DNA from 2 places in the Variovorax sp. FW305-3-2-15-B-LB1 genome. Region 1 is predicted to be linked to the other one. Evidence: predicted binding sites of a transcription regulator. Region 1 holds the regulator's gene; the other holds the start of a gene.
The links. Region 1 encodes NrdR, which represses ribonucleotide reductase genes. Its sites were predicted from a motif close to CACNANATNTNGTG; they were not measured.
Positions count from the first base shown of each region.

Region 2: the regulator NrdR is predicted to act here: its motif matches at 10,517-10,530, upstream of AC3WQR_RS25230 (ribonucleoside-diphosphate reductase subunit alpha).

Region 1 is NZ_JBYSZY010000081.1:4,201-19,902, reverse strand. Features, by position in the region: gene AC3WQR_RS29735 (peptidylprolyl isomerase) at 1-190, shown strand, start outside; gene AC3WQR_RS29730 (UDP-2,3-diacylglucosamine diphosphatase) at 216-992, shown strand; gene AC3WQR_RS29725 (M90 family metallopeptidase) at 1,008-1,799, shown strand; gene AC3WQR_RS29720 (GYD domain-containing protein) at 2,032-2,325, shown strand; gene AC3WQR_RS29715 (DUF349 domain-containing protein) at 2,398-5,238, opposite strand; gene AC3WQR_RS29710 (hypothetical protein) at 5,235-5,417, opposite strand; gene AC3WQR_RS29705 (DUF748 domain-containing protein) at 5,428-9,249, opposite strand; gene AC3WQR_RS29700 (lytic transglycosylase domain-containing protein) at 9,963-10,823, shown strand; ZMP/ZTP riboswitch at 10,873-10,999, shown strand; gene glyA (serine hydroxymethyltransferase) at 11,038-12,282, shown strand; gene nrdR (transcriptional regulator NrdR) at 12,316-12,759, shown strand; gene ribD (bifunctional diaminohydroxyphosphoribosylaminopyrimidine deaminase/5-amino-6-(5-phosphoribosylamino)uracil reductase RibD) at 12,788-13,918, shown strand; gene AC3WQR_RS29680 (riboflavin synthase) at 14,005-14,667, shown strand; gene ribBA (bifunctional 3,4-dihydroxy-2-butanone-4-phosphate synthase/GTP cyclohydrolase II) at 14,664-15,702, shown strand, end outside.
Region 2 is NZ_JBYSZY010000053.1:14,799-30,500, forward strand. Features, by position in the region: gene AC3WQR_RS25180 (sigma 54-interacting transcriptional regulator) at 1-893, shown strand, start outside; gene AC3WQR_RS25185 (hypothetical protein) at 1,087-1,287, shown strand; gene mdoH (glucans biosynthesis glucosyltransferase MdoH) at 1,296-3,314, shown strand; gene AC3WQR_RS25195 (ankyrin repeat domain-containing protein) at 3,405-3,740, opposite strand; gene ffh (signal recognition particle protein) at 3,788-5,182, opposite strand; gene AC3WQR_RS25205 (cytochrome C assembly family protein) at 5,343-6,155, shown strand; gene AC3WQR_RS25210 (PP0621 family protein) at 6,152-6,409, shown strand; gene AC3WQR_RS25215 (two-component system sensor histidine kinase NtrB) at 6,406-8,103, shown strand; gene AC3WQR_RS25220 (sigma-54-dependent transcriptional regulator) at 8,109-9,659, shown strand; gene ampD (1,6-anhydro-N-acetylmuramyl-L-alanine amidase AmpD) at 9,646-10,263, shown strand; gene AC3WQR_RS25230 (ribonucleoside-diphosphate reductase subunit alpha) at 10,613-13,525, shown strand; gene AC3WQR_RS25235 (ribonucleotide-diphosphate reductase subunit beta) at 13,738-14,928, shown strand; gene AC3WQR_RS25240 (histone H1-like DNA-binding protein) at 15,128-15,688, shown strand.

The DNA.
Region 1 (15,702 bases):
CGACAACGGCTTCCTGAACCACACCGCCCCCTCGGCCCAGGGCTGGGGCTACGCGGTGTTCGGCAAGGTCACGGGCGGCACCGATGTCGTCGACAAGATCAAGGCCGTGAAGACGGGCCGCAAGGGCTTCCATGACGACGTGCCCCTCGAGGACGTCGTGATCGAAAAGGCAGTCGTTACTGTCGAGTGATGCACTTCAGGCACGGCGCAGCGGCATGACCCCGGTGGCGAACCCGGCTTTCTCCGAGCTGGTGGCGCCGCCCGCGTGGCGCACCGTCGACCTGATTTCCGACCTGCACCTGCAGGCCAGCGAGCTGGCCACCTTCGAGGCCTGGCAGGGCTACCTGCAGACCACGCCGGCCGATGCGCTGGTGATCCTCGGCGACCTGTTCGAGGTGTGGGTGGGCGACGATGCCGCCGACCAGCCCGGCTTCGAGGCGCAGTGCGTCGAGTTGCTGCAGCGCACGGCGCAGCGCATGCCCGTGTTCTTCATGCACGGCAACCGCGACTTCCTCGTCGGCAAGGCCTTTGCCGCGCAATGCGGCCTGACGCTGCTCGACGACCCCACGGTGCTGGTGCTGCACGGCGAACGCTGGCTGCTGAGCCATGGCGACGCCCTCTGCCTCGAAGACACCGACTACCTCCAGTTTCGCGCCCAGGTGCGCACGCCCGAATGGCAGGCCGCGTTCCTCGCGCGCCCGCTGGAAGAGCGCCGCGCCCTCGCCCGCGCCATCCGCGCACAGAGCGAAGACCGCAAGCGCGATCCCTCGACCCTCTGGGCCGACGTGGACGCCGACGCTGCCCGCCAATGGCTGCAGCACGCGGGCGCCAGCGCGCTGATCCATGGCCACACCCACCGCCCCGCCGTCCACGACCTGGGCCACGGCCTGCGTCGCATCGTGCTGAGCGACTGGGACGCCGCCGCGCACCCGCCGCGCGCGCAGCTGCTGTGCCTGTCGGCCGCCGGCGCGCAGCGCGTCGACCTGCGGTAAGCACACCGAACACCGATGTTCAAGTGGCTGCGCCGGCTGCGCGCCCTGCCCCCGATTCCCGACGCCGCCTGGCGCGCCACGCTCACGCGCTACGCCTTCCTGGGCGAATTGCCGCCCGCGCAGCAGCAACAACTACGCACGCTCGCGGCCGAGTTCCTGCGGGACAAGGAATTCCATGGCACGCAGGGCTTCGTCATCACCGACGAGGTGGCGCTGGCCATCGCGGCGCAGGCCGTGCTGCCGGTGCTGCACCTGAAGGACGGGCTCGACTGGTACGACGATTTCGTCGGCATCGTGGTGCACCCGTCCGAGGTGGTGGCGCCGCGCAAGGTCGTCGATGACGCGCTGGTCGTGCACGAGTACGAAGAGGTCGTCGCCGGCGAGGCGATGGACCAGGGCCCCGTCATGCTCAGCTGGCAGGACGTGCTCGCGAGCAGCGTCAGCAGCGAGGGCGGCTACAACGTCGTGATCCACGAGTTCGCCCACAAGATCGACATGCGCAACGGCATCGCCGACGGCTGCCCGCCGCTGCCGGCCGGCTTCATGGGCCGGCGCAGTGCGCGCGAGGCCCGCGCGGCCTGGATGGCCGTGCTGCAGCCGGCCTACGACGACTTCCGCGAAAAGACCATCCTCGCCGAACGCTTCGGCGCCGAGCCGCCCTGGCTCGACGATTACGGTGCCACCTCGATCAGCGAGTTCTTCGCGGTGGCCTGCGAGGCCTACTTCGTGAACCGGCCGAACTTCGCGCGGGACTTCCCGGCAGTGCTGGTTCTCTTCGATGCGTTCTTTCGGCCTGCGCAGGCCTGACCGCCCCTCACATCTGGTTTCCTTGCTTGCGCGCGCGATCGCGGTCCGCCTACCTCGTCCTGAGTAGGCGCTGATCGGGAGCGCCTTGCCTTTGCAGGCCCCCGGCGTAGCATCGCTGCGGCCATCGCCCTCCACAGCGTCGCTGCGCGCCCGATGACCTGGAGCGTCGCCATCGGGGGCGGCGTTGCTTCATGTGATTCGTCCCCCGCGGATAACAACACAGGAGCAGAAAATGGTGACCTATATCGGCATGCTGAGCTTCACGGACAAGGGCATCCAGAGCGTCAAGGAAACCACCAAACGCGCTGCCGCCGCCAAGGAAACCGCCCAGAAGCTCGGCGTCAACATGCGCGAGATCTTCTGGACCATGGGCGACTGCGATGTGGTCTGCGTGCTGGAGTCCGAGGACGAGCAGGCGCTCTGTGCATTCAGTCTGGCCATCGCCATGCAGGGCAATGTGCGCACGCGCTCCCTGCGCGCCTATACCGCCGGAGAAATGGACAAGATCCTGGCCAAATTGCCTTGAGCCGGGACGGGTCGACACACATGAAAAAGCCCGCACGCGGCGGGCTCCTTCTCATGAACGCGCGCGGACGCCTTACTTGCGCAGCAAAGCCTTCAGTGCGTTCTGCAGACGGCGCGCAGTGGCGGCGTCGTGCGCGGCGGCGAGCACCTTGCCGGCATCCTGACCCCAGGTCTGGGCCGGCGTCGGATCGCCACGCTTCGTCAGCAGCTTGAGCTGCAGCGCGCGGCGTGCGTCGAGTTGCTCGGCGGGCGTCGGCACTTCGGCGGCCATCTCCAGGCGCAGCAGTGCTTCGGCGGCATCGCTCGCGCCGGCCGTCGGTGCGGCACCCACGGCCTGCGACCATTGGGTGCGCACGGCCGGCGTCACGGCACGGCCCAGTTCCTGCACGCTGGGCAGGCGGGCGGCATCGCGCTGCTCCCAGGCGCCGAGCACCTGCGTGAGCGCTTCGCCGTGGGCCTGCGCGGCCAGCTTGCGCAGCGCCATGTCGGCACGCTCGAGCGCTTCGCGCTGCGCGCGGAAGGCGGCATCGCCCAGGCGCGGGCCGCGGTCTTCGCGCGGCGGACGGTCGCCGAAACGGCCACCGCCCGGCGCGCCGCGATCGCCACCACGGGCATCAGGACGCGGGCCGCCGCGGTCGTTCGGACGGCCGGGGCCGCCGGCACCGGGACGGCCACCGTCGCGGCGATCACCGAAGCGGCCCGTGCCGCGAGCGGCCGGTGCGGCTTCGGCCTTCTTGCTGCTGGGCCGGTCGTCGCCACGCATGGCGACCACGGGCTTGGGTGCGGGCTTCGGCGGCGCGGCCGGAGCGACGCTCGCAGCCTCGCCGGCTTCGTGCGCGGCGCTGTCGCTGCGGGCCGAAGCATCGGCGCCGTCTGCGGGAGCGACCAGGTCGGGCGCGTCGGCCACTGCTGCCGCGGGTGCGGACGGCGTGGCTTCGGCATCGCTCGAACCCGGCGTCTGCTCGGCGCTTTCGCCGAACTCGGCAGCGGCCTGGCCGGGGGCTTCGACACCGGTCGCGCCGACCGAGGGGCCGTCGCTCGTGGTGGCGGGTGCCGGTGCGGGCACTTCACCGCGCAGTGCAGCTTCGAGGCCGGCGATGGCGGCGCGGATCTTCTGTGCGTCGCCGCCGGCATTGGCCGCGTCGAGCGCCTTGGAGGCTTCGAGCACATGGCGGTCGTGCTCGCTCATGGCGGCCGATGCCTTTTCGCGCTCGACCGTCTTGCGGTTGAAGGCTTCGTCGATGGGTGCGCGGAACGCGTCCCACAGCTTCTGTTCGTGGCGGCGGTCGAGCGGCACGCTCTGCGCCTCGTGCTGCCAGCGCTGTTGCAGCGCCTTCACGGCATCGATGCGCAGCATCGGCTGGGCGCCCAGCTCGGTGGCTTCGGCGATCATGGCCTGGCGACGCTCGACACTGGCCTTCTGCGCCGTTTCGAACGGGGCACGGGCGGCACCGAACACTTCATTCCACAGCGGTTGCAGCTCGGCGAACACCTTCTCGCCCACGTGGCCGGCATCGCGCCAGCGGTCGGCGAACTGGTGCAGCGCGCGGTTGTGCGCCTTCAGGTCGGTGGCGCCGGCATGCGCGGCGGCCCAGGCCTTGACCTCTTCGATGAGTGCGACGCGCAGGGCGCGGTGCTCGGCGGCATCGGCGCGCACCTTCTCGAGCCAGGCCTCGACCACCTTGTGGGCTTCGTTGCAGGCTTCGTCGAAACGCTTCCACAGCGCGTGGTTCGGCACGCCGCCCTGGTCGGCCTGCTTCCACTGGTCGCGCAGGGCGCGCAGGGTTTCCTGCATCTTGCGGCCACCAAGGGCCTGGCCTTCGGGGCGCTTGAGCAGGCCTTCGGCCTTGGCGACGAGGTCTTCGCGCACCTTGTCGGCGCTCCAGCGCTGCCAGCCTTCGAGTTCGCCGGCGGCAACCAGCGCGGCGTGCACGCGGGCTTCGAGCGGCGCGTCGACCAGCTTGCCGTGCTCCTTGAGCACGGCGCGCAGCGCGGCGGCGGCGCCGGCACTGGCCTTGCCGTGGCCTTCGGCGGTTTCCTGTTCGAGCTTGGCGAGGGCGGCCTGCACGGCGTCTTGCGCCGCGGCGCGCACGGCCGGGTCGACCTTGGGTGCGGCGGGACGGGCGGGCGCGGCGGGCTTGGGCGCAACCACTTCGCCGCGTGCCGCGCGCAGTTCGTCGGCCCAGACGGGCACCGGCGGCAGCGGCGCGGCGGCATCGGCCGCGGCGGCAACGGCCTGCGCCAGCGCGCCGTGGAACGAATCGGACACCACGAGCAGCTGCGACTTGGAGGCTTCGAGCTGGGGTGCGAACTTGGCGTCGAGGCTGTTCCAGTTGGCATCGGCCACGATGTCGGCGGCTTGCTGCTGCCAGTGGGTCACGTCGGCGCGCAGCGATTCCTCGGCGGCCTGGGCGTCCTTCCAGCCCTTGGTGGACAGCACTTCGAAGCGCTGCGCCAGCAGGACGGCGGCTTCGCGGTGGACCTGCGCACGGTGCTGCAGGTCTTCGATGCCCTTGACGCGCTCGGCCAGCTGGGCCTTCAGCCCGGCCAGCGGTTCGCGCGACAGCGGCGCGCCGGCCTTGGCGGCGTCACGCTGCCAGGCCAGTGCGTCGGCGATGTTGAGCTTGGACTGCGCCAGCAGCGTTTCGGCCTTCTGCGCCCATTCGGCGGCGATGGCTTCCTGGCCCTTGGCGCGTTTGATTTCGTCGAGCTTTTCGCGCAGCAGGCGCGCGGCGCCCTTGTCGCGGCCGCTCAACTCCTTGAAGACCTCTTGCATCTGCTCGGACGAAGGGTTGCCCGCGAGCCAGTCGCGGATGCGCGCGGCGCGCTCGCCCGAGGTCGGCGCGGTGAAGGCGCCGCCGGTGAGCGTGTCGAGGGCCTGGAGGTCGTGTGGCTTGGAAGAAGTAGAGGTCACTGCGCGAAATCGTTGTCTTGGTAGAGAAAGCGAAGGCGCCGGCAAAGGCCGGCGCACATCGACATTTTCACCCAGTTGGCGAACAGCCCGCCGAATTCCGTGTCGGAACTGCGGCGCGCACCGTTCGGCGGGCTGAAAAGGGCCCGCAAGATATATGGCAAGGCGAGGCGAAAAGCCAAGCCCCGCCGGCTATTTCATGGTCAGGCTCAGCTCGGCGCCGGGCTTCCAGTCGCTGCCGCTGGCCGTGGTGCGCACGGCCCCCAGGAACAGGCGCTCGCTCGGCAGCTTCTGCGCCAGCAGGTAGTCGCGCACCACGGCGCCGCGCTCGACGGCGAGCTGGCGCATCGATTCCTCGTCGACCGGCACGCTGGCCAGCAGCAGGTTTTCCATTTCCTTCACCGGCAGGTCCTTGGCCAGGCCGACCATGTTGCGCGGCTTGGTGATGTCGGAGCGCTTGTAGACGGCCGTGAGCAGCTCCGGGTACTCGGCATCGGTCACCGGCGCCACCTCGGTGCCGGTCTGGCCGCCGCGCACCGCGACACGGCGCTTCTCGGCCTGGGTCAGCTGGCGCAGGCGCTGGCGCTGGTAGGCGTCGCGCTCCTTCTCGAGGCTGGAGGTACCCACCACCGTCATCTGCAGCGTCGGCCGCTCGGTCAGGGCCTTCACGACCTTGTCCAGGCTTTCTTTCGCGCCGCTGCTGAGCGTGGAACTGCCAGGCTCGAAGGTGATGGCGCTCGAGTCGCCGCTGCCGCCACCGCCCAGGCCGCCGGTCAGCAGGCTGAACGGCGCGGTCACGGCCTTGACGATCAGGTTGACCACGGCCTTGAAGATCAGCGGGCCGATGCTGAACTGCGGATCGTTGAGCGAGCCGCGCAGCGGCAGGTCGACATCGATCACGCCGTTGCGGTCGGCCAGCAAGGTCACGGCCAGGCGCACGGGCAGGCTGTTGGGCGCGCCGGCCACCTCGTCGCCGAACTTCAGCTGGTTGAGCACCAGCTTGTTGGTGGCGGTGAGCTGGCCGTCGGGCGCGATCTTGTAATTGACGTCCATGCTCATCTTGCCGCGCTCGATGCCGTGGCCCGCGTAACGCACCGAATACGGCGACAGCGGCGCCAGGTCGAGGTCGCGCATCTTGGCGGTGATGTCAAGTTCGAGCGGCTTGGCCAGCGGGTTGAGCTTGCCGGTGATTTCCAGCGCCGCGGTCTGCTGCGCCTTGCCGCGCAGCTCGAGGTCGGCCAGCGCCGGTCGACCGCCCTGCCCGTTCGGCGGGTTCGACGAGAAGGAACTGAGCTTGCCGGTCAGCTCGCTCAGGTCGGCCGAGTAGTTGGGCTTGACGAACAGGTCGGTGAAGTCGATCTTGCCGTTGACCAGGCTCATCGGACCGAAGTTGATGACGGGCGCCGGGCCGCTATCGGCCGCAGGCGCGGCAGCCACGACGGGTGCGGACGCAGCCGGCGCAGGCTCGGGCGCGCCGCCGACCATGGCTTCGGCCGACACCGGCGCACCGCCCGAAGCCCGCTGTGGCGCCGAGGCGGCCGGCGCGCGGGTCGTGGTGGTCGTGCCACCCGGGCCCTTCTTGGTGCTGGCTTCGGTGGCGGCGGCCGCGGCGGCCTTCGAGGCTTCCTCGCCCTTCTTGGTCAGGCTCAGCAGGTTCAGGCGGCCGGTGGGGTCGACGATCACGCGGGCGAAGAAGTCGGTCAGCGTGGTTTCGCGCACGTCCACGGTCGGGGCCGCGTTGGGTGCGAGGCTGACCTGCAGGCCGCGCAGGCTCAGGGTCTTCCAGCTCAGCAGCTGGCTGTTGTTGCGGTCGAAGCCAGGCGACTGGGTCAGCGAGACGCTGTTGGCGCGGAAGTCGTCCAGCGCGGTGTCGCCGGCCAGCTTCAGGCTCATGCCGGCCGGCGCGCTCGCGTAGCGCACCGTCCCGCGGTAGTTCGCGAAGGCGCGGCGGATGTCCACATTGAGCGCGTCGGCGTAGTAGGCCTTGAAGGCATGCGCCGGGAAGGACGCCACCTCGAGCCGCCCCTCGGCCGCCAGCGGCTTGAGCACGATGTTGCCCTTGTAGTCGAAGCGTCCCGGGTCCGCGCGGCGGCCCGCGCCGATGCGGCCCGATACCTGCAGCGGCGAGACGGTGTTGGTGTCGGGTGCGATCTTCTGGGCCAGCAGCTTGAAGGCCGTGACCTCGATCGCCACCGGCGCCGAGCCGGCCTTGTCCGCATAGGACAGGCTGCCGTTGTCGACCGCCAGCGTGCCCAGGGTCAGCGCCCAGGGCTTGGTGTTGGCACTATTCGGGCGCGCCGCGCCGGCGTCGGCCGGCTTGGGCGCCGCCACCTTGGCGCCGCCGGCCGGGGTCTTGAGCCAGCGCTCGAACATCCAGCGCTTCTCGTTGTCGCGCTCGACGCTCACCTTCGGGTTGGTCGCGGTGAACGACGCGATGTTCAAGGTGTGCTTGGTCATGTCGACCTCGGCGTCGACCAGTTCGAAGCGCCCGACGCTGGCCAGCGCGGTCTTGGCCTGGGTCAGCGCCAGGCCGTCGGCCGCCAGGCGGCGCGCCTTGAACTTCAGGTCGGGCTGGGCCCAGGACACATCGATCTGGCCGCTGAGCTTGCCGTCGAGCGTGGGCTCCAGGCTCTGCGCCAGGTACGGCGCGGCCAGCGACAGCGGCAGCGCCTCGACCTCGGTCTGCACGTCGGCGACCTTGTCGGTGGCATTGCCCTTGAACTTCAGCGTGGCGCCCGCGACGGCGGTGCTGCCGTCGAACTGCGCGGGCTTTTCCATGGGCCAGGTGACGGCCGTGAGGTTGATGCCGAGGTCGGTGAGGTCGATGGCCGCGGCGGGCTTGACGGTTTCGTCGCGCCAGCCGACACGGCCGCCGTCGAGCGCGATCTTGTCGACCTGCACCTTGAGCTTGGGCTTCTCGACGGCCGGATTGCCGCCCGGGGCGCTGGCGGCGGGCGCGGGCAGCGGCGCCGCCTTTTCGGCCGCGCCGGTCGCCGGGTCGGTGGCCATCAGGTTGAGCTGGCCGGCGGCGTCGCGCGCCACCACCAGCTGCGGCTTGGTCAGCGCGACCTCGCTCAGGTGGAACACCGACTCCAGCGGTCGCACGTCGGCCAGTGCCAGCTTGAGCGAGTCGAAGCCCAGCAGGTCGCGACCGCGCGCGTCGCCCAGCTTGGCGCCATGGGCCTCGACCGTGCCGGTGATCTTCAGTCCGATGGTGCTGGTCTGCTGGAAATCGATCTTCAGGTCGGCATCCAGGCTGCCGGCCTGCAGCTTCACCGGCAGGCCGCCGGGGATGTAGCCCAGGTAGGGCACGAGGTCGAGCCCCTTGAACTGCACGTGGGCGTCGGTCTTGCGGCTTTGCGCGAACGGGGTCGTGAAGGCGGCCGAGTCGAACTGGCTGCCGTTGAGCGCAAAGGCCAGCTTGGGCTCGGTCGTGATCTCGCGCTTGGAGGCGAGGTTGCTCAGGAACGGCACGTTCAGCATGAAGCCGCGCAGCTCGTGCCGGCGCTTGACGGTCTGGTCGTCGAAGTCGACCGCGCCGTCCTTGATCGAGATGTTGTAGATCGCGAAGCGCGCGGGCTCGGCCTTCGGATCGGGCGGCGGGCCCGAGGCCAGCTTGGCCAGGATGTCGTCGATGTCGTACTTGCCGTCGGCCAGGTGCGTGAGCAGCACCGCGGGCGCCTCGACCGTCACCGCGTCGATCACGGGCGCCAGGCGGAACAGCGATTGCAGTTCGGCGTCGGCATAGATGCGCTTGATGGCCACCTGCGGCTGCTTGCCGTCGGCGGTGGCGATGCGCAGGTCATTCAGTGCGAGCTCGAGCGTCCAGGGCTTGAAGTCGATCTTGCCGACGGTGACCTGCCGGCCCAGCTTTTCGCTCGCGATCATCTGGAGCTGGCTCTTGGCGATCGGCGGCACCGCCAGCCACGCGATGGCCCACAGGGCCAACACCACCAGCAACGCGACGACCCCACGCCGCACCCATTTGTTCTGTTTGATCGAAGCAGCATCCATCCGCAGAAGTGTGCCGCAAACAGATGCCAACAAAGTCTGCGGAAACGTGAATGCGTTCCCTTTTGGCGAGGCATTGCGATGCCCGCGCGCCCCTCGACAGGATCGGTAGGCCGAAAGTGTGAGCCCCACAAACAAGAAAGCCCGGTGAGTCGACGAAGTGTCTTGTCACCGGGCTTGATGGCGGGCTCAAAACCCATGCCATCGATTCGCGCGACCGGAAGTAATGGTTCCCGCCGTGCTGGCAGCAAGAGATTGCCGCCGTGGAGTCCTCCATCGTTCGAGTCCTTGACTTGCACCTCGGACTGCCTGACTTCGGAAAAACGCCTGAAACCTCAGGCCCGTCCAGATTAGGCGTCTCACCCTTCCTTTGCAAATCCCTTTTTCCAAGGGATTTCCCGTAGGCCCGCTCCCCTTGGAAGCCCCTCGGACGGGGGGATTCTTCAAGCACTTATTAACATATGAAACCAAATCCTTATGCTTGACCGTGTATTTAGCCACGATAGAATCCCGCCTGCCCTTGCTGCCGGACGCAGCAGGGCCTCCCTGAATCCGCTGCCGAATTCCACCGGCGTGATCAGGCCGCCGCGCTCCCTACCCCACACCCCCTCCATGCGCGGAGCCTGATTCGTACATACCAATCCAAGCGCCGCTGCCTTCATCCACCGCCCTTTCAGGCGCTGCATGCCAGGTGCCGCACAGAAAGGAAAAAAGCGATGAGCAAGGCGTTTGATGCCACAGCCCGCGGGCTACGGACCTTCGTGTCCGATGTGGCAGACGGCTTTTTTGAAATCACCCACAACGGGTTTGCGTTGGTCGGCCTGGCCATCGTGTTCGCGGCCCTCGCCCTCGTGGCGCGCCCCGACCTGCGCAAGACCGGCGAGGAACAACTGATGGGCTGGCTGCAGTCGCGCAAGCCCGCGCCCGAACCCACCGACCTGGAGCCGACCGCCATCGAGCGCACCACGGCCGCGAGCCCCGACGAGCTGCCCAAGCAGCAGGCGGCGGTGGCCTACTGGCTCAGCAAGAAGTACCGCGTTGCGGCCGAGCCGCTGAGCGTGCTGGTCTCCGAGGCCTACCAGATCGGCAAGCGCACCAAGCTCGACCCGACGCTGATCCTGGCCATCATGGCCATCGAATCCAGCTTCAACCCGTTCGCGCAAAGCCACGTCGGCGCCCAGGGCCTGATGCAGGTCATGACCCGCGTGCACGGCGACAAGTACGAAAGCGCGGGCGGCACGCTCACCGCCTTCGACCCCGTGACCAACATGCGCGTCGGCGTGAAGGTGCTGCAGGAATGCATCGCCCGCGCCGGCTCGCTCGAAGGCGGCCTGCGCTACTACGTGGGCGCCGCCAACCTCGACGACGACGGCGGCTATGCCGCCAAGGTGCTGGCCGAACACGAGCGCCTGCGCCAGGTCGCCGCCGGCCGTGCGCCGTCGACGATGGTCGTGCCGCCGCCGACCACGGCGCGCGCACAGCCGATTCCGGTCGTGGCACCGGCCAAGCCCGCGGGTGAAGAGCCCGCTACCGGCAGCGAGCCGGCCAAGGTCGCCCTGCTCTCCGCAGTTTCCTGAGGCCTTGCCGGCCCTCCCCGCCCGGATGCGTGCGGGCCTGCGCTACACTCGGCCTGTACGCGACTGGCGATAGGCGCAGCACCCTGAAAAAGGTGCCACGCGCTGACGTGGAATACCACTGGGAAGCGTGCCGCCTGACCACAACAGGCGTTCAGCCGTTCGCCTGGGCAGCCCTTGTTTGGTTGAACAAGGACCTCGTCTTCAAAGGACTGCCATGTACCAACGCAATATCCTGGTCGAACAGACCGATCCCGAAATCTGGGCCGCCATTCAAGCCGAAAACGCGCGCCAGGAACATCACATCGAGCTGATCGCCAGCGAGAACTACGCCTCGCCGGCCGTCATGGCCGCCCAGGGCTCGCAGCTCACTAATAAATACGCCGAAGGCTACCCGGGCAAGCGCTACTACGGCGGCTGCGAGCACGTCGACGTGGCCGAGCAGCTGGCCATCGACCGCGTCAAGCAGATCTTCGGCGCCGATGCCGCCAACGTGCAGCCGCATTGCGGCGCCTCGGCCAACGAAGCCGTGATGCTCGCCTTCCTGAAGCCCGGCGACACCATCATGGGCATGAGCCTGGCCGAAGGCGGCCACCTGACCCACGGCATGCCTCTCAATATGAGCGGCAAGTGGTTCAACGTGGTGAGCTACGGCCTGGACGCCAACGAAGCCATCGACTACGACGCGATGGAACGCAAGGCGCATGAGCACATGCCCAAGCTGATCATCGCGGGCGCCTCGGCCTACTCGCTGCACATCGACTTCGAGCGCTTCGCCAAGGTCGCCAAGGACGTCGGCGCGATCTTCATGGTCGACATCGCCCACTACGCCGGCCTCGTGGCCGCGGGCGTGTACCCCAACCCGGTGCCGCACGCCGACATCGTCACCTCGACCACGCACAAGAGCCTGCGCGGCCCGCGCGGCGGCATCATCCTGATGAAGTCGCAGCACGAGAAGGCGATCAACAGCGCCATCTTCCCCGGCCTGCAAGGCGGCCCGCTGATGCACGTGATTGCCGCCAAGGCCGTCGCGTTCAAGGAAGCCCTGACGCCCGAGTTCAAGGCCTACCAGCAACAGGTGGTCAAGAACGCCCAGATCGTGGCCGACACCCTCACCGCGCGCGGCCTGCGCATCGTGAGCGGACGCACCGAAAGCCACGTCATGCTGGTCGACCTGCGTTCCAAGGGCATCACCGGCAAGGAAGCCGAAGCCGTTCTGGGCGCCGCCCACATGACGATCAACAAGAACGCGATCCCCAACGACCCGGAAAAGCCGATGGTCACCAGCGGCGTGCGCATCGGCACCCCCGCCATGACCACGCGCGGCTTCAAGGACGAAGAGGCCCGCATCACGGCGAACCTGGTGGCCGACGTGCTCGAGAACCCGCGCGACGCGGCGAACATCGACGCGGTGCGCGCCAAGGTCCACGCCTTGACGAGCCGCTTCCCTGTCTACCGTTGATTTCGTAATCAGAAGAAGAGAAGCACTGGCCGCATGAAATGCCCTTTTTGCGGTCATCTCGAAACGCAGGTCGTCGAGACCCGCGTTTCGGAAGACGCCGACTTCGTCCGCAGGCGCCGCCAGTGCAGCGCCTGCGACAAGCGCTTCACCACGTATGAGCGCCCCGACGTCAACTTCCCCGTCGTGGTCAAGAAGGACGGCAGCCGCGCCGACTTCGACTCGACCAAGGTGCGCGCCTCGATGATGCTGGCGCTGCGCAAGCGCCCCGTGAGCATCGAGCAGATCGACAACGCCCTGCTGCGCATCGAACAGAAGCTCCTGGCCAGCGGCCTGCGCGAAATCGATTCGACGAAGGTCGGCGAACTCGTGATGCGCGAACTCAAGAAACTCGACAAGGTCGCCTACGTGCGCTTTGCCTCGGTTTACCGCAGCTTCGAGGACGTGGACGAGTTCCGCCAGCTGCTGCGCGACATCTGACTCCCGAGAAGGCGTGAACGAACCCGGCATGTCCTCTTCCCGACACGACGCCTCCCACATCGCCACCGCCCTGCGGCTGGCCGCCTCCGCGATCCGCCTGACCGACCCGAACCCGCGCGTCGGCTGCGTGCTGTGCGACGCCGGCGGCCACGTGATCGGCCAGGGCCACACGCAACAGGCCGGCGGCCCGCATGCCGAAGTGATGGCGCTGCGCGACGCGCAGGCCCAAGGCCATTCGACTGCGGGCGCCACCGCCTACGTCACGCTCGAACCCTGCTCGCACCACGGCCGCACCGGCCCCTGCTGCGACGCACTGATCGCCGCCGGCGTGCGCCGCGTCGTGGCCTCGCTCGCCGACCCGAACCCGCTCGTGGCGGGACAAGGCTTCGAGCGCCTGCGTGCGGCGGGCGTCGAGGTCGAAGTCGGGCCGGGCGCCGACGAATCCCGCGAACTCAACATCGGCTTCTTCAGCCGCATGATCCGCAAGCAGCCCTGGGTTCGAATGAAGATCGCCGCCTCGATCGACGGCCGCACCGGCCTGCACAACGGCGTGAGCCAGTGGATCACCGGCGAGGCCGCGCGCGCCGACGGCCACGCCTGGCGGGCCCGCACCGGCGCCGTGCTGACCGGCGTCGGCACGCTGCTCGAAGACAACCCGCGCCTGGACGTGCGCCTGGTCGACACGCCGCGCCAGCCCCACCTCGTGGTGGTCGACAGCCACCTCCAGACCTCGCCCGACGCTCACATTTTCATAGCTGGCCGCGCCGTCTGGATCTACGCCGCCAGCCGGCACAACGAAGAAAAGGCAGCCGCGCTCGAAGCCCGCGGCGCCACCATCACCTGCCTGCCCAACCTGCACGGCAAGGTCGACCTGCCCGCGATGCTCAAAGACCTCGCGGCGCGCGGCGTCAACGAACTGCACGTCGAATCGGGCCACAAGCTCAACGGCTCGCTGCTGCGCGAAGGCTGCATGGACGAACTGTTGGTGTACCTGGCGCCCAAGCTGATCGGCAGCGGGCTCGACATCGCCAGCCACCTGCATGCCGAGGGCCCGCTCACCTCGCTGGCGGGTGCGCTGCCGCTCGAATTCAAGTCGGTCGACATGCTGGGGCCCGACCTGCGCATCGTCGCGCGCGTCGCCGGCCGCGACCGCTTCTGAGCCGCCGCCGACGCGGCGCGGCACATTCGCAGCCGCAAACCGGCCCTTCGGGCCGAAGACCCCTCGATGTCTGCGAAAATGTGGAAATGTTCACCGGAATCATCACCGGCGTGGGGCGCATCGCCGCCATCCACGACCTCGGCACCTCCTCCTCCTACGGCAAGCGACTCAGCATCGAGGTGCCCGACGGCTACCTCGACGACGTCGGGCTCGGCGACAGCATCGCGCTCAACGGCGCCTGCATGACGGTCACCACGCTCGCACCTGAACGCGGGCAATTCACCATCGACATTTCCGCGGAGTCCCTCGACAAGACGGCCGGCCTGACCGACGAGGGCAGCCGCATCAACCTCGAGAAGGCCCTGCGCGCGAGCGACCGCCTCGGCGGCCACATCGTCTCGGGCCACGTGGACGGCATCGGCCACGTGAGCTTCTTCGCGCCGGTCGGCGAAAGCTGGGAGCTGCGCGTGGTCGCACCGCCCGCGCTGGCGCGCTTCCTGGCCTACAAGGGCTCGATCACCATCAACGGCGTGAGCCTCACGGTCAACAGCGTGAGCGACATCGCCGAGGGTGCCGAGGTCAGCATCAACCTGATCCCGCACACCGTGGAAAACACCTCCCTCGGCGGCCTGAAGGCCGGCTCGAAGGTCAACCTCGAAATCGACACCGTGGCGCGCTACGTGGAGCGCATGCTTCAGGCCGGCATGCTCACACCCTCTCCTACGTCTCCCAAGGACACTTCGAAATGAACGCCTCCGTCACGCCGATCGGCGCCCCGCGCGCCGACCGTGCACCCGCACCGATCTCCCCGGTCGAAGACATCGTGGCCGAGCTGGCCGCCGGCCGCATGGTCATCCTCGTGGACGAGGAAGATCGCGAGAACGAAGGCGACATCGTCATCGCCGCCGACCACATCACCGCCGAATCCATCAACTTCATGGCCCGCCACGCGCGCGGCCTGATCTGCCTCACGCTCTCGCGCGAGATGTGCGAGCGGCTGCAGCTGCCGCCGATGGTCCAGCGCAACGGCGCCAAGCATTCCACCGCCTTCACCGTCTCCATCGAGGCAGCCGAAGGCGTGACCACCGGCATCTCGGCCGCCGACCGCGCCCGCACCGTGCAGGCCGCCGTGGCGCGCAACGCCGTGGCCGCCGACCTGGTGCAGCCCGGCCACATCTTCCCGCTGCAGGCGGTGGACGGCGGCGTGCTCATGCGCGCCGGCCATACCGAAGCCGGCTGCGACCTGGCCGCCATGGCCGGCTGCTCGCCCGCCTCGGTGATCTGCGAGGTGATGAACGAAGACGGCACGATGGCCCGCCTGCCCGACCTGCAGATCTTCGCGGCCGAACACGGCCTCAAGATCGGCACCATCGCCGCACTCATCGAGCACCGCAGCCGCGTCGAATCGCTGGTCGAAAAAGTCGGCTGCCGCGAGATCCAGACCAACTGGGGCAGCTTCACGGCCCACGCCTTCGTCGACAAGCCCAGCCGCGGCGTGCACCTGGCACTGGTGCGCGGCCAGTGGGCGCCCGAAGAGACGGTGTCGGTGCGCGTGCACGAGCCGCTGTCGGTGCTCGACGCGCTCGAAGTCAACCGCCCGATGCACTCCTGGAGCCTGGACGCCAGCCTCTCGCACATCGCGAACGAAGGCAAGGGCGTGGCCGTGCTGCTGAACTGCGGCGAAACCGCGGCCGAGCTGCTCGCGCAGTTCGACGGCACCGCGCGCCCCGCGCAAGCGCCCGAGCGCGGTCGCATGGACCTGCGCAACTACGGCATCGGCGCGC
Region 2 (15,702 bases), on a different contig from region 1:
TGCTGCTGCGCGGCGACTCCGGCGCCGGCAAGGAACTGCTGGCGCGCGCTATCCACAAGGCCAGCGCGCGCGCCGACAAGCCCTTCGTGGCGGTCAACTGCGGCGCCATTCCCGAGGCGCTGCTCGAGTCCGAGCTGTTCGGCCACATGAAGGGCGCCTTCACCGACGCCCACGCCAACCACAAGGGCCTGTTCCAGCAGGCCGACGGCGGCACGCTGCTGCTCGACGAAATCGGGGACATGCCGCCCGCGCTGCAGGTCAAGCTGCTGCGCGTGCTGCAGGAGCGCGCGGTGCGCCCGCTGGGCGCGAGCCAGTCGATCGAGGTCGACGTGCGCATCGTCTCGGCCACCCACCGCGACCTGGACGCCGCGATGGAAGCCGGCCAGTTCCGCGAAGACCTCTATTACCGCCTGAACGTGGTGACGCTCACGCTGCCGCCGCTGTCGGCGCGGCGCGAAGACATTCCGCTGCTGGCCAACCACTTCCTGCAGAAGCTGTCGACCAAGTACGGCAAGCGGCTGTCGGGCTTCGCGCCCGAGGCGCTGAAGGCGCTCACCACCGCCGCGTGGCCGGGCAACGTGCGCCAGCTCTACAACGTGGTGGAGCAGGTCTGCGCGCTGTCGGGCTCGCCGCTGATCCCGCTGGCGCTGGTGCAGCGCGCGCTGCGCGTGCCCAGCGTGGAGGTGCTCACCTACGCCGAGGCCAAGCAGCGTTTCGAGCGCGACTACCTCGTCGGCCTGCTCAAGCTGACCGACGGCAACGTGGCCGACGCGGCCCGGCTGGCCGACCGCAACCGCACCGAGTTCTACCGCCTGCTGCAGAAGCACGAGCTCACGCCGGGCAACTTCAAGGCCGACGTTGTCGCTCCCGGTGGCGACCCTGTCGCCGAGTAGCGACAGGCCTAAGTCGTTGATTTGAAAGGCTGTTTCCCGAGGGCCTCCCCGGCTTGTCGGGATTCGGCGACAAAAATGGGGGTTTCGGGGGCCCGGCAGGCCCCTCCCCCACGGAAAACGGTTTCAAATCGCGCCAAGTCGTTGATTTGAAAGCGTTTTTCCAGGCTGGCACAGGGTTTGCCCCTGTACTGGCATGACAGCACTTACCAGCCCATCTTTCGCACTGCGTCCGCAGCGCGACGGCCTGCGTCAAAAGCAGTTTTCCTCCTCGCGGCCCCGTGCCGCGGGCCATTCGCTGACCGCGCTCTCCGGCGTCGGCGGCGCCGCCACGGACTGCGTCTTCAAGCGCCTTCCGGCCATTGGCGACACCCCCCTCGACAAGCAACGTTGGTGAATGAACCGATGAAGCCGAACGACTTCTCCCACCTCAACGTCCTCGCCGAATCCGATTTCGCACGCCGCAGCGCGCTGCGCGAGGAACGCCACCCCAACGCCGTCACCGCACCGCCGTTGAACCGCGGTTCCATGGCACCGCGCCCCTGGCGTGGTTTCTGGAACAGCCTCGGCACCGCGCTGCTCGTGCGCCTGGGCGCCGGCCGCAACGCCGACAGCGCCCCCGCCGCCAAGCAGGCCGCCCCGGCCCCGCAGGCCTGGGAACGCGCCGCCGGCCAGCGCCGCCTCGCCTTCATGCTGCTCACGCTGCTGAGCACCGTGATCGCGTCGTCGCTGTTCGCCAGCGTGCAACCCGACTACGACAACGTCTGGCTCGAATACGGCCAGATCGGCCTGTACGGCCTGCTCTCGGGCTGGGTCGTGACCGGTTTCGTGACCGCGCTCATGGGCTTCTATGTGTCCGTGCGCGGTGACAAGCACGCCCTCTCGGCGAAACAGGTGGCCCACCACCCGATGAACCCCGAGGCACGCACCGCGATCATCATGCCGATCTGCAACGAGGACGTGGCCACCGTGTTCGCCGGCCTGCGCGCCACCTGCGAATCGGTCGCCTCCACGGGCCACGCGAAGCAGTTCGACGTGTTCGTGCTGTCCGACAGCTACAACCCCGAGACCGCCGCCGCCGAGCGCGCCGCCTGGGAAGACCTGCGCGCCGCACTGGCCGAGAGCCCGAACCAGCCGCAGGTCGAGGTGTACTACCGCCTGCGCACCCGCCGCACGCACCGCAAGGCCGGCAACGTGGCCGACTTCTGCCGCCGCTGGGGCAAGGACTACCGCTACATGGTCGTGCTCGACGCCGACTCCGTGATGAGCGGCGACTGCCTGGCCTCGATGGTCAAGCTGATGGAAGCCAACCCCACCGCCGGCATCATCCAGACCGCGACGCAGGCCATCGGCCACGTCACGCTGCACGCCCGCGCCCAGCAGTTCGCTTCGCGCGTGACGGGTCGCCTGTTCACGCTGGGCATGCAGTTCTGGCAGCTCGGCGAGTCGCACTACTGGGGTCACAACGCGATCATCCGCGTCGAAGCCTTCATGAAGCACTGCGCGCTGGCCCCGATCAAGGGCACCGGCGGCATGTCGGGCGGCATCATGTCGCACGACTTCGTCGAAGCCGCGCTGATGCGCCGCGCCGGCTACCACGTGTGGCTGGTGTCCGACCTGGTCGGCAGCTACGAACAGCAACCGCCGGACCTGCTGGCCGAGCTGCAACGCGACCGCCGCTGGTGCCAGGGCAACCTGCAGAACGCCCGCCTGATGGCCGAGCCCGGCATCCACCCGGTGCACCGCGCGATGTTCGTGACCGGCACCATGGCGTATGTCTCGGCCCCGCTGTGGCTCGCCTTCCTGACGCTGGGCACCGCCCTGTGGCTGAGCGGCTCGAGCCTCGTGTCGAGCTGGAACGTGCTGCCCGCCGAACTGGCCGGCCTGTGGGTCTGGACCCTGTGCCTGCTGTTCCTGCCGCGCGTGCTGGGCATCGCCGCCGTGCTGATGCGCGGCGAGCAACGCCAGTACGGCGGTGTGTGGGGCCTGGTGAAGAGCTCGGTGCTCGAAGCCGGCCTGGCCATCGTGCAAGCCCCGGTGCGCATGCTGGCCCACTCGCTGTTCGTGCTCGTCGCCCTCACCGGCATCAAGCTCGACTGGAAGTCGCCCCCGCGTGAAGCCAACGCCGTGCCGTGGAAGGTCGCTGCCTCGCAGCTGGCCCCCATGACGCTGGTGATCGCCATGCTGGCCGTCGGTGTCGCCATGATCGACCCGAGCGCGCTGATCTGGCTCATGCCTGTCGGCCTGCCGCTGCTGCTGGCGATTCCGCTGACCGTGCTGACCAGCCAGATCGCGCTGGGCACCACGCTGCGCGACCGCGGCTTCCTGCTGATTCCCGAGGAATCGCGTTCGCCCGCCGTGCTGCGCCGCGCCTGGATGCATGCGCTGCGCCTGGCGCGCCCGGCGGCGCTGGCCACGGCCTGATGCGATCTCAGCCCTGCGGCTGATCGCTCCAAAGAAAAAGCCCGCTTCGGCGGGCTTTTTGCTGGGCGGTGCGCGATGCGCATCGATCTGTCAGAAGGGCAGCCAGCGGCGCCAGAACGGCGGACGGGGTGCGTGGGCGCCGCGCGCCACCAACGCCGCGACGAGCGCCTCGCGGCCGTGCTTGCGGGCGGCCTGCAGCGGCGTGAGCCCGTCGAATTCAGACAGCAGGTTCGGATCGGCGCCGTGGTCCAGCAGGTAGCTGGCGATCTCGCCGTGCCCCTGGACCAGGCTGGCCACCAGCGGCGTGCACAGGATCTCGGGGTGCTGGTAGTTCGGATTCACGCCGGCGCCGATGTGATAGCGCACCAGGTCGAGGTCGCCGGTCAGCGCGCCCTGGTAGAGCTCTTTCCAGTCGCCTGCGGACATCGCGGGGCTGCGCGCCTCTCTATATATGTATGCGTCGAGCGGCCGGGTCAGAACGGCAGCTTGCCGCCGCCTCCGCCCATGCCGGGCATCCCGCCCATGCCCTTCATGCCGCCCATCTTTTTCATCATCTTCATGAGGCCGCCGCCCTTCATCTTCTTCATCATGCCCTGCATCTGCTCGAACTCGTTGAGCAGGCGGTTCACTTCCTGAACCTGCACGCCGGCGCCGGCCGCGATGCGGCGCTTGCGCGTGGCCTTGAGCAGCTCGGGCTTGCGGCGCTCCAGCGGGGTCATGCTCTGGATGATCCCTTCCTTGCGGCGGATGTCGCGCTCGGCGCGGGTCATGTCGGCCTCGGTGGCCTTGGCGGCCATCTGCTGCGGCAGCTTGTCCATCAGGCTGGAGAGGCCGCCCATCTGCTTCATCTGCTGCAGCTGGCCGAGGAAGTCGTTCAGGTCGAAGCCCGCGCCGCTCTTGACCTTGGCGGCCAGCTTCTGCGCCGCCGCCACGTCGACGCCGGCCGTGACCTGCTCGACCAGCGCGACGATGTCGCCCATGCCCAGGATGCGGCCCGCGTGGCGCTCGGCATCGAACACCTCGAGGCCGTCGATCTTCTCGCTCACGCCGGCGAACTTGATCGGCACGCCCGTGACCTGGCGCACCGACAGCGCCGCACCGCCGCGCGAATCGCCGTCGGTCTTGGTCAGGATGATGCCGGTGAGGGGCAGCGCTTCCTTGAAAGCCTTGGCGGTGTTGATCGCGTCCTGGCCCTGCATGGCATCGACCACGAACAGGGTTTCGACCGGATCGAGCTCGGCGTGCAGCTGCTTGATCTCGGTCATCAGCACTTCGTCGATCGCGAGGCGGCCGGCCGTGTCGACCAGCAGCACGTCGAAGTAGTGGCGCCTGGCGTGGTCGAGCGCGGCGCGCGCGATGTCCAGTGGCTTCTGATCGGGCGTGCTCGGGAACCACTCGGCACCGGCCTGCTTGGTGACGGTCTTGAGCTGCTCGATGGCGGCCGGGCGGTACACGTCGCCCGACACCGTGAGCACCTTCTTCTTGCGCTTCTCGATCAGGTGCTTGGCCAGCTTGGCGGTGGTGGTGGTCTTGCCGGCGCCCTGCAGGCCGGCCATGAGGATCACCGCCGGCGGCTGGGCCGCGAGGTTGATGTCGGACACGCCCTCGCCCATGGTGGCGGCGAGTTCGCGGTTGACGATGCCCACCAGCGCCTGGCCCGGCTTGAGCGAGCCCAGCACCTCCTGGCCGAGCGCCTTCTCCTTCACGCGGGCGACGAAGTCGCGCACCACGGGCAGCGCCACGTCGGCCTCCAGCAGCGCCATGCGCACCTCGCGCAGCATGTCCTGCACGTTGCTTTCGGTGATGCGCGCCTGGCCGCTCATCGTCTTGACGAGGCGGGAGAACTTTTCGGTGAGGGCGGTGGCCATGAAGGAAATACCTTGTTGTCCGCGGCAGCGGACCGATGGAAAGTCGTGAAAACCTGGAAGCGGTACGTGGGCCCGCTCTCTCGCGGGGGGCGCCCCCGGCGGGGTGGGCGAAGCGACGCGACGTGCGCGAAGCCGGGGGGCGAGCCTATACACTCCACCGATGATTTTAGCGATCCCCTCCCCACTCGGCGTGGCGCTGGGCATCGCCACCGCGGCAGCCTACGGTTTTGCCGCTGCCGCCGGTGCGCGGCTCAGCCGCCAGACCACCCAATGGGCGCTCGGCATCGCATGGCTGCTGCACGCTGCGGTGCTCGGCCACGGGCTGATCGGCGGCGACCCTCGCTTCGGTTTTGCGCCGGCGCTGTCGGTCACGGCGTGGCTGGTGCTCACGGTCTACGCGGTCGAAAGCCGCCTGTACCCGCAACTGAAGGCACGCCGTGCGCTGGCCTGGCTGGGCGCGGCCGCCGTGCTGCTGGCGCTGCTGTTCCCGGGCACGCCGCTGCATGTCAGCGCCTCGCCCTGGCTGCCGCTGCACCTCGCACTGGGCATCGCCTCGTACGGCCTGTTCGGCGCCGCCGTGGTGCACGCCTGGCTGATCACGCGGGCCGAAAAGCAGATCCGCCTCGCCAGCGCCGATGCGCAGGCCGGCGTGCCGCTGCTCACATTGGAACGGCTCACCTTCCGCTTCGTCACGGCGGGCTTCGTGCTGCTGTCGGCCACGCTGCTGGCCGGCCTGCTGTTCAGCGAGCAGCTCTACGGCGCCGCCGGCCGTGCCTGGAAATGGGACCACAAGACCATCTTCTCGGTGCTCGCCTGGCTCAGCTTCGCGGTCCTGCTGACCGGCCGCGCGCGCTTCGGCTGGCGCGGGCGCACCGCGCGGCGCGTGCTGTATGCGGGCGCGGCACTGCTGCTGCTGGCGTACGTGGGCTCGCGCTTCGTGCTCGAAGTGGTGCTGACGCGCCTGCCCGCATGAAGTACCTGCTCGTCCTCGCGGTGGTGTGGGTCGCGATCTGGCTCTGGCGCAAGAACCGGCGCGAAGAGATGCGCGACGCGCAGCAGGAACGCGCCAAAAAAGCGCAACAGCGCACGCCGGCCGTCGGCCCGCCGCAGGCGATGGTGCGCTGCGCCCACTGCGGGCTGCACCTGCCTGCGGCCGACGCACTCCCCGGGCCGGACGGCGCGGTGTTCTGCAGCGCCGCCCATCGCCAGGCCGGCACCTCCGCATGAGTTCGTTGCGCCGGTCGCGCGGCGAGCCGGCCACCGACTGGGACGTGCTCGACCTGGGCGCCGGCGACAGCACGGCGCTGCTGCGGTTGTGGCGCGGCTTCATGGCGGCGCGCTGCTTCGTGGCGGTGGTGCTGGTGCTGCTGCAGGGCGTAGCCTTCGCCATCGGACAGGCCGTGCAGCCGCTGCCGATCGTGCTGTCGGGCGGCTACCTCGTGCTGGCCTGGCTGGAGATGCGCTACGCGCACTTCGAGCCGCCGATCCGCGGCTTCTCCACCCTCTGGCTGCTGACCATCGGGGTCGACCTGGGCATCTTCAGCGCCTTGCAGGTGCTGCAGGGCGGCAGCGTCAACTACACGCCGCTGTTCGCGTTGCCCGTGCTGATGAGCGCGGTGCTCGGCACGCTGCTCGTGGGCCTGGGCACCACGGCCACCGTGACGCTGCTGCTGCTGGCCGACGCCGGCTGGCACTGGCTGCAGCAACCCGGCGATCCTTCGGCGCGCTTCGTGCAGGCCGCCCTCACCGGCACTGGCCTGTTCGTGGTGGCGCTGCTCGCGCACGAACTCGCGCGCCGGCTGGCACGCGAGGAGGCGGTGGCACAACGCAGCCGCAGCCATGCGCAGATGCAGGCGCAGGTCAACGACCTGGTGATCGAAACCCTGAGCGAAGGCGTGCTGGTGATCGACACCGACGGCCTGGTGCACGCGGCCAACCCGGCGGCGGACGCAATCCTCGGCCAGGGCCTGGCGCAGCTGCCGCTGCCGTTCCCGCTGCACACCCAGCCGGCCTGGCATGCCCTGGCCGCGCTGGCGCGCCAGACCTTCGCGCGCCGCGCGCCGCAGACCGAAGAGATCCCGGTGGCGCAGGCCCGCGGCGCGGCGCGCGAGGTGCGCGTGCGGACCCGGCTCACGCCCACCGACGACCGCCGCGCCGACAGCCTGTGCGTGATGTTCCTGCAGGACCTGCGCGAGCTCGAGGCCCGCATCCGCACCGAAAAGCTCGCCGCGATGGGCCGCATGTCGGCCGCGGTGGCGCATGAAATCCGCAACCCGCTGGCCGCCATCGCGCAGGCCAGCGCGCTGCTCAGCGAAGACCTGACCGACCCCGCGCACCGCAAGCTGACCGACATGGTGCAGCACAACGCGCAGCGCCTGGCGCGCATCGTGGACGACGTGCTCGACGTCTCGCGCGCGCGCCAGCAGCGCGTGCTGTCACTGGGCGAACAGCTGGTGCTCGACCCGGCCGCGCAGATCCTGGCCGAGGAATGGATACGCCAGACCCAACGCAAGGGCGTGCGCGTGGCGCTCGACGCGCCGGGCAGCGAGGTGCGCTTCGAGGCCGAGCACCTGCGCCGCCTGCTGGTGAACCTGCTGGACAACGCGGCGCGCTACGCCAGCCAGCGCGAGGGCGCGATCCAGGTCATCACCACCTTGCAGCGGGCCGGCGTGCAGCGCGCCGCGTTGCTGGTGTGGAGCGACGGTGCGCCGCTGGAACCGGCGGTTCAGCGCCACCTGTTCGAACCCTTCTTCTCGTCCGAGAGCCGCTCCAGCGGCCTGGGCCTGTTCCTGTGCCGCGAGCTGTGCCGGCGCCACGGCGCCACCATCGGCTACGAACGGCGCGCGCTGGTGCCGGGCGGGCCCGAGGGCAACGAATTCTTCGTCAGCTTCGCACCGAGCGAAAACCGGCTGACACAATAGCGGCCGTGAGCTCCCTCCCGTCTTCCGCCGCCGCCGCGCGCCCCGCGCAGATCCTCGTCATCGACGACGAACCCGACCTGCGCACGCTCTACGAACTCACGCTGCTGCGTGAAGGCTACCGGGTGGAAGCGGCGGGCAGCGTGTCCGAAGCCTGGCAGCACCTCGAAGCCGGCCGCTTCGACGCCGTGATCACCGACATGCGGCTGCCCGACGGCGAAGGCATGGAGATCATCCACCGCATCCAGAAAGACCAGCGCAGCGAGCGCTGCGTGGTCATGACCGCCTACGGCTCGGCCGAGAACGCGGTCGAGGCGCTGAAGGCCGGCGCCTTCGACTACCTCACGAAGCCGGTCGACCTGAAGCAGTTCCGCGCCGTGGTGGCGTCGGCCGTGCAGGCCAACCGCGCCGCGGTGGTCGTGCCGCAGAAGCCGGCGCCGCAGGCCGCGGGTCACGGCGGCGAACGCCCCGATGTGCTGTCGGTGACGCGCAGCGGCGCCACCGCGCTCGACCGGCTGGTCGGCGACTCCGACCCGATGCGCCTGGTCAAGTCGCGCATCGCCAAGGTGGCGCGCGGCATGGCGCCGGTGCTGGTGCGCGGCGAATCGGGCACCGGCAAGGAGCTGGTCGCGCGCGCCGTGCACGGCTGCAGCCAGCGCAGCGAAGGCCCCTTCGTCGCGGTGAACTGCGGCGCGATCCCCGAGAACCTGCTCGAGGCCGAGTTCTTCGGCGCCAAGAAGGGCTCGTACACCGGCTCCTCGCAAGACCGCGACGGCTACTTCCAGGCGGCGCGCGACGGCACGCTGTTCCTCGACGAAATCGGCGACCTGCCGCTGGCCATGCAGTCGAAGCTGCTGCGCGCCATTCAAGAGCGCAGCGTGCGCGCCATCGGCTCGACGCAGGAAGACGCGGTCGACGTGCGCATCGTGAGCGCCACCCACAAGGACCTGCACGCCGAGGTGCTGGCCGGCCGCTTCCGGCAGGACCTGTTCTACCGCCTCAACGTGATCGAGATCGCCGTGCCCGCGCTGCGCGAGCGCCGCGAAGACCTGCCCGCGCTGTGCACCGCGCTGCTCGCGCGCATCGCCCAGGACGGCGGCCTGCCCGTGCCGCGCCTGTCCGACGCGCTGCTGCAGCGCCTGGCCCAGCACCCGCTCGACGGCAACGTGCGCGAGCTCGAGAACCTGCTGCACCGCGCGGTGGCGCTGAACGACGGCGACGAGCTGCACATCGACCTGATGGGCGCGATGACGCCGATGCCGGCCGCGCCGCGCGGCGAATCCGCTGAAGCGCCAGCCGCCGTTGCGGTGGCTGCGGCCCCCGCGCCGGCGGCCGAACCCAAGCCCGCGCCGCCGCCGCTGCCTTCCGATCTGCAAGCCTGGCTCGACCAGCAGGAGCGCGAGATCCTCGTGCGCGCGCTGCACGAGAGCGGCTTCAACCGCACGGCCGCCGCCGCGCGGCTGGGCATGAGCCTGCGCCAGATCCGCTACCGCATCGCGCGCCTGGGCATCTCCACGCCCAACGGCGACGACGGCACCACCGCGCATGCCGACGACTGACGACCCCGTCACCCCACCGGCCGGCGACGACGGACTCTGGCGCGCCGGCTGGTACCGCTTCGCCAAGGCCCTGCCCTCGCCCAACTTCGGCCCGCGCCCCGTCGGCGCGCAGACCGACCTGATCGTGCTGCATTCCATCAGCCTGCCGCCGGGCGAATACGGCGGCGACGCGGTGCAGCAGCTCTTCACCAACCGGCTCGACTGGGACGCGCACCCGTACTTCCAGTCGATCCGCGGGCTTGAGGTGTCGTCGCATTTCTATGTGCGCCGCAACGGCGAGCTCTGGCAGTTCGTGAGCTGCGAGGACCGCGCCTGGCACGCCGGCGTGTCGTCGTGGCGCGGGCGCAGCAACTGCAACGACGACTCGGTCGGCATCGAGCTCGAAGGCCTCGAGGGCGAACGCTTCGAGGAGGCGCAGTACGAGACGCTGGCCAGCCTCTGCGCCGCGCTCGCGCAGCACTACGCCATCGCCCACATCGCCGGCCACGAGCACATCGCACCCGGTCGCAAGCAGGACCCCGGCACCGGTTTCGACTGGCGCCTGCTGCGCGAACAGCTCGGCTGGAATCCACAGATGTTTCCCGAGCAGGTGGTCGCGCGCTAATTTTTTCAATCGCTCCGTGGCCCGCGATGCGCCGCTCTCGCAGCGCAGCAATCTCGCAAGCGCAGGCACGCGACGTAGCAACCATGCGGCCTGCAGGCCCAAATCGCCTTGCAAGCCGCGCCCCGTGCGGGTTGCGCCACCATGGGCCAGTATTCACGCGGCATCGCTGGCGATGCGCTGGATGCGGCGCAATTCCTGTAAGGGTTGCGTCCATAGGAAAACACTACCTGTAGTGGCTTGTAGGGCACAGACACCCTAGATATAGTGTCTTCCCGTTCGGCAACAACGCCGACGCAAGGCCCGCGAGGCCTTGCCAACCAACAAGAATTGCACAACCGAGAGGAAGCGAATGCAAACTGCACTGAACACCCCGTCGACCCCCCGCGCCGTCCCCGCGACGCCGCAGCAGCAACAAGACACTGCGGGCTCGCCCACCGGTCAGAACCTCGCGCACTACCAGATCATCCGCCGCAACGGCGCCGTCGTTCCCTTCGAACCGAACAAGATCGCCATCGCCATGATGAAGGCCTTCCTGGCGGTGCACGGCACCCAAGGCGCGGCTTCCGCCAGCGTGCGCGAGACCGTCGACACGCTGACGCAAGGCGTGATCCGCGCCATGGTCCGCTCGCGTCCGGGCGGCGGCACCTTCCACATCGAAGACGTGCAGGACCAGGTCGAGCTCGGCCTGATGCGCGGCGGCCACCATGAAATCGCGCGCGCCTACGTGCTGTACCGCGAACGCCGCACCCAGGAACGTTCGAAGCAAGGCGAGCAGGACGTGCCCGCCGCACCGGCGCTGCACGTGCTCGACAACGGCGAGCGCGTGGCGCTGGACCTGAACGAGCTCAAGGGCCTGATCGAATCGGCCTGCCAGGGCCTGGGCGACAGCATCACCGCCGCCCCCATCGTCGCCGAGACGATGCGCAACCTGTACGACGGCGTGCCGCTGGACGAGGTCTACAAGGCCTCCATCCTGGCCGCCCGCACGCTGATCGAGAAGGACCCCGACTACACCTTCGCCACCGCGCGCCTGCTGCTGCACACGATCTTCAAGGAAATCATCGGCCGCGAAGTGATGCCGGTCGAGCGCGCCACCGCCTACGCCGACTACTTCCCGCAGTTCATCAAGAAGGGCGTCGAGAACGAGCTGCTCGACGAGAAGCTGCTGCAGTACGACCTGCCCCGCCTGGGCGCCGCCCTGAAGGCCGAGCGCGACAACCAGTTCGACTACCTGGGCCTGCAGACCCTGTACGACCGCTACTTCCTGCACGTGCGCAAGACCCGCATCGAGCTGCCGCAGGCGTTCTTCATGCGCGTGGCCATGGGCCTGTCGCTGAACGAAATCGACCGCGAAGCCCGCGCCATCGAGTTCTACGAAGTGCTGTCTTCGTTCGACTTCATGTCGAGCACGCCCACCCTGTTCAACGCCGGCACGCTGCGCTCGCAACTCTCGAGCTGCTACCTGACCACCGTGCCCGACGACCTGGACGGCATCTACGAGTCGATCAAGGAAAACGCGCTGCTGTCGAAGTTCGCCGGCGGCCTGGGCAACGACTGGACCCGCGTGCGCGCACTGGGCAGCCACATCAAGGGCACCAACGGCGAATCGCAAGGCGTGGTGCCGTTCCTGAAGGTGGTGAACGACACGGCCGTGGCCGTGAACCAGGGCGGCAAGCGCAAGGGCGCCGTCTGCACGTACCTGGAAACCTGGCACCTCGACATCGAGGAGTTCCTGGAGCTGCGCAAGAACACCGGCGACGACCGCCGCCGCACGCACGACATGAACACCGCCAACTGGATCCCCGACCTGTTCATGCGCCGCGTGATGGAAAAGGGCACCTGGACGCTGTTCTCGCCCTCCAACGTGCCTGACCTGCACGACCTGTTCGGCGCCGACTTCGAGAAGGCCTACGTCGCCTACGAAGAAAAGGCCGCCCGCGGCGAGATCAAGCCCGCGCGCACCCTCCAGGCCTCGGACCTGTGGCGCAAGATGCTCACGATGCTGTTCGAGACCGGCCACCCCTGGATCACGTTCAAGGACGCCTGCAACGTGCGCTCGCCGCAGCAGCACGCCGGCGTGGTGCACTCGTCGAACCTGTGCACCGAGATCACGCTGAACACCAGCGACACCGAAACCGCCGTGTGCAACCTGGGTTCCGTGAACCTGCTGCAGCACCTGAAGGACGGCAAGGTCGACCAGGAAAAGCTCAAGCGCACCATCTCGACCGCGATGCGCATGCTCGACAACGTGATCGACATCAACTACTACGCCGTGAAGAAGGCGCGCGACTCGAACCTGCGCCACCGTCCGGTCGGCCTGGGCCTGATGGGCTTCCAGGACGCGCTGTACGAACTGCGCATTCCCTACGCCTCGCAAGAAGCCGTGCAGTTCGCCGACGAGTCGATGGAAGCCATCTGCTACCACGCCTACTGGGCCTCGACCGAGCTGGCCAAGGAACGCGGCAAGTACTCCAGCTACAAGGGCTCGCTGTGGGACAAGGGCATCCTGCCGATCGACTCGCTCGACCTGCTCGAGAAGGCCCGCGGCGGCTACGTCGAAGTGGACCGCTCGGCCACCCTCGACTGGGATTCGCTGCGCGCCAAGATCAAGGCCGACGGCATGCGCAATTCGAACTGCGTGGCCATCGCCCCCACGGCGACCATCTCGAACATCATCGGCGTGGACGCCTCGATCGAACCCTGCTTCGGCAACCTGTCGGTCAAGTCGAACCTGTCGGGCGAATTCACCGTCATCAACCACTACCTGGTGCGCGACCTGAAGCGCCTGGGCCTGTGGGACGACGTGATGGTCATGGACCTGAAGCACTTCGACGGTTCGCTGCGTCCCATCGACCGCGTGCCGCAGGACGTGAAGGCGCTGTACGCCACCGCGTTCGAAGTCGAAACCACGTGGCTGGTGGAAGCCGCCGCGCGTCGCCAGAAGTGGATCGACCAGGCGCAGTCGCTGAACATCTACATGGCCGGCGCCTCGGGCAAGAAGCTCGACGACACCTACAAGCTCGCCTGGCTGCGCGGCCTGAAGACCACGTACTACCTGCGCACGCAGAGCGCGACGCACGCTGAAAAGTCGACGGTGCAATCGGGCCGTCTCAACGCGGTGTCGTCGGGCAACGACGCACCCTCGGGCATGAGCGCACTCGAAGCCGCCGCTGCTGCAGCGAAGGCACAGATGAGCGCGATGCCCGCCACCGACATCGCGTTCTGCGGTGTCGACGATCCGACCTGCGAAGCCTGCCAGTGATGTGCAAGTGAAGCGTCAACACACAAGACGCTTCGATCGATCAGCGAGGTGCTCGCACAAGTGAAAAGCGCGCGACGTTCAATCAATCAAGGCATTGACTGACGTCGCGCGATGCATGCGAGCAACATAACAACCCCATAAATGGCGCACGATGTGAACGAGCACTTTGCAACTCACATCGTTGCTCCGATAATTGCGCATTGGATTTTTCTATGTTGACCTGGGACGAAGAAGTCAAGCCCTCCTTACCAAAGGATATGCAACAAGGATTGCAGCAGCACCACGCATCGACCGGCGGTCTTTCCGCTGGCCGCGCGGTCGCCGCTCCGACTTCGTCGCTTGCACAACCCGCCACTGCCACCGCACCGGTGGCCGCCGCTGCAGGCCAGCGCGTCAAGGCTTCCGACAAGCGGATCATCAACGGCCAGACCGACGTCAACCAGTTGGTGCCGTTCAAGTACAAGTGGGCCTGGGAAAAGTACCTCGCCACCTGCGCCAACCACTGGATGCCGCAGGAAGTGAACATGACGCGCGACATCGCGCTGTGGAAAGACCCGAACGGCCTGACCGAAGACGAGCGCCGCATCGTCAAGCGCAACCTCGGCTTCTTCGTGACCGCCGACTCGCTGGCCGCCAACAACATCGTGCTGGGCACCTACCGCCACATCACGGCTCCCGAGTGCCGCCAGTTCCTGCTGCGCCAGGCCTTCGAGGAAGCGATCCACACGCACGCGTACCAGTACATCGTCGAGTCGCTCGGCCTGGACGAGAGCGAGATCTTCAACGCCTACAACGAAGTGCCGTCGATCCGCGAGAAGGACCAGTTCCTGATCCCGTTCATCGACGCCATCAGCGACCCGAACTTCAAGACCGGCACGCACGAGACCGACCAGACGCTGCTCAAGTCGCTCATCGTGTTCGCCTGCCTGATGGAAGGTCTCTTCTTCTACGTCGGCTTCACGCAGATCCTCGCGCTGGGCCGCCAGAACAAGATGACCGGCGCTGCCGAGCAGTACCAGTACATCCTGCGCGACGAGTCGATGCACTGCAATTTCGGCATCGACCTGATCAACCAGCTCAAGCTCGAGAATCCTGGCCTGTGGACCGCAGAGTTCAAGGCCGAGATCAAGGACCTCTTCATGAAGGCCGTCGAGCTCGAATACAAATACGCCGAAGACACCATGCCGCGTGGCGTGCTCGGCATGAACGCCTCCATGTTCAAGGGCTACCTGCGCTACATCGCCAACCGGCGCGCGCAGCAGATCGGCCTCGAAACGCTCTTCCCGAACGAGGAAAACCCGTTCCCCTGGATGAGCGAAATGATTGACCTGAAGAAAGAGCGCAACTTTTTCGAAACCCGCGTGATCGAGTACCAGTCGGGTGGTGCGCTCTCCTGGGATTGAATTTTTCGATACACAACAATTCATGAATTCAAGAATTGCCCTTGCCACCGACTGCGCCAAAGAGCGCGGCATGGACGAGGGCTCAGGTGTTCATGGTGCTGGGGCTCAGATTCCAACGCCATGAATCGCTTCACGCTCCCAACGCGCGTGGAGTGCTTCAATAGGTTGATTTTTTCAACTTGATCAAGGAGAAATAGAAATGGCAACTGCAAAGAAAGCGCCGGCCAAGAAGGCCGCTGCAAAGAAGGCTCCGGCTAAGAAGGCTGTCGCCGCGAAGAAGGCTCCGGCCAAGAAGGTCGCGGCCAAGAAGGCTCCGGCTAAGAAGGCTGTCGCCAAGAAGGTCGTAGCGAAGAAGGCTCCGGCAAAGAAGGTCGCGGCCAAGAAGGTTGCAGCCAAGAAGGTCGTAGCGAAGAAGGCTGCACCGGCGAAGAAGGCCGCTGCCAAGAAGGCTCCGGCAAAGAAGGCCGCCGCCAAGAAGGCGCCTGCCAAGAAGGCCGTAGCGAAGAAGGCGCCTGCCAAGAAGGCTGCTGCCAAGAAGGCCCCTGCGAAGAAGGCTGCCGCCAAGAAGGCCCCTGCCAAGAAGGCCGCGGCCAAGAAAGCCGCGAAAAAGCCCGCTGCCAAGCCTGCCGCTGCTGCCAAGAAGCCTGCTGCCAAGAAGGCCGCCGCGCCTGCGAAGGCTGCCGTAGCGCCTGCCCCTGCGGCGCAAACGACGCTGAATCCCCAGGCAGCCTGGCCGTTTCCGACGGCCAGCAAGCCCTGAGTGAATTCTCAGCG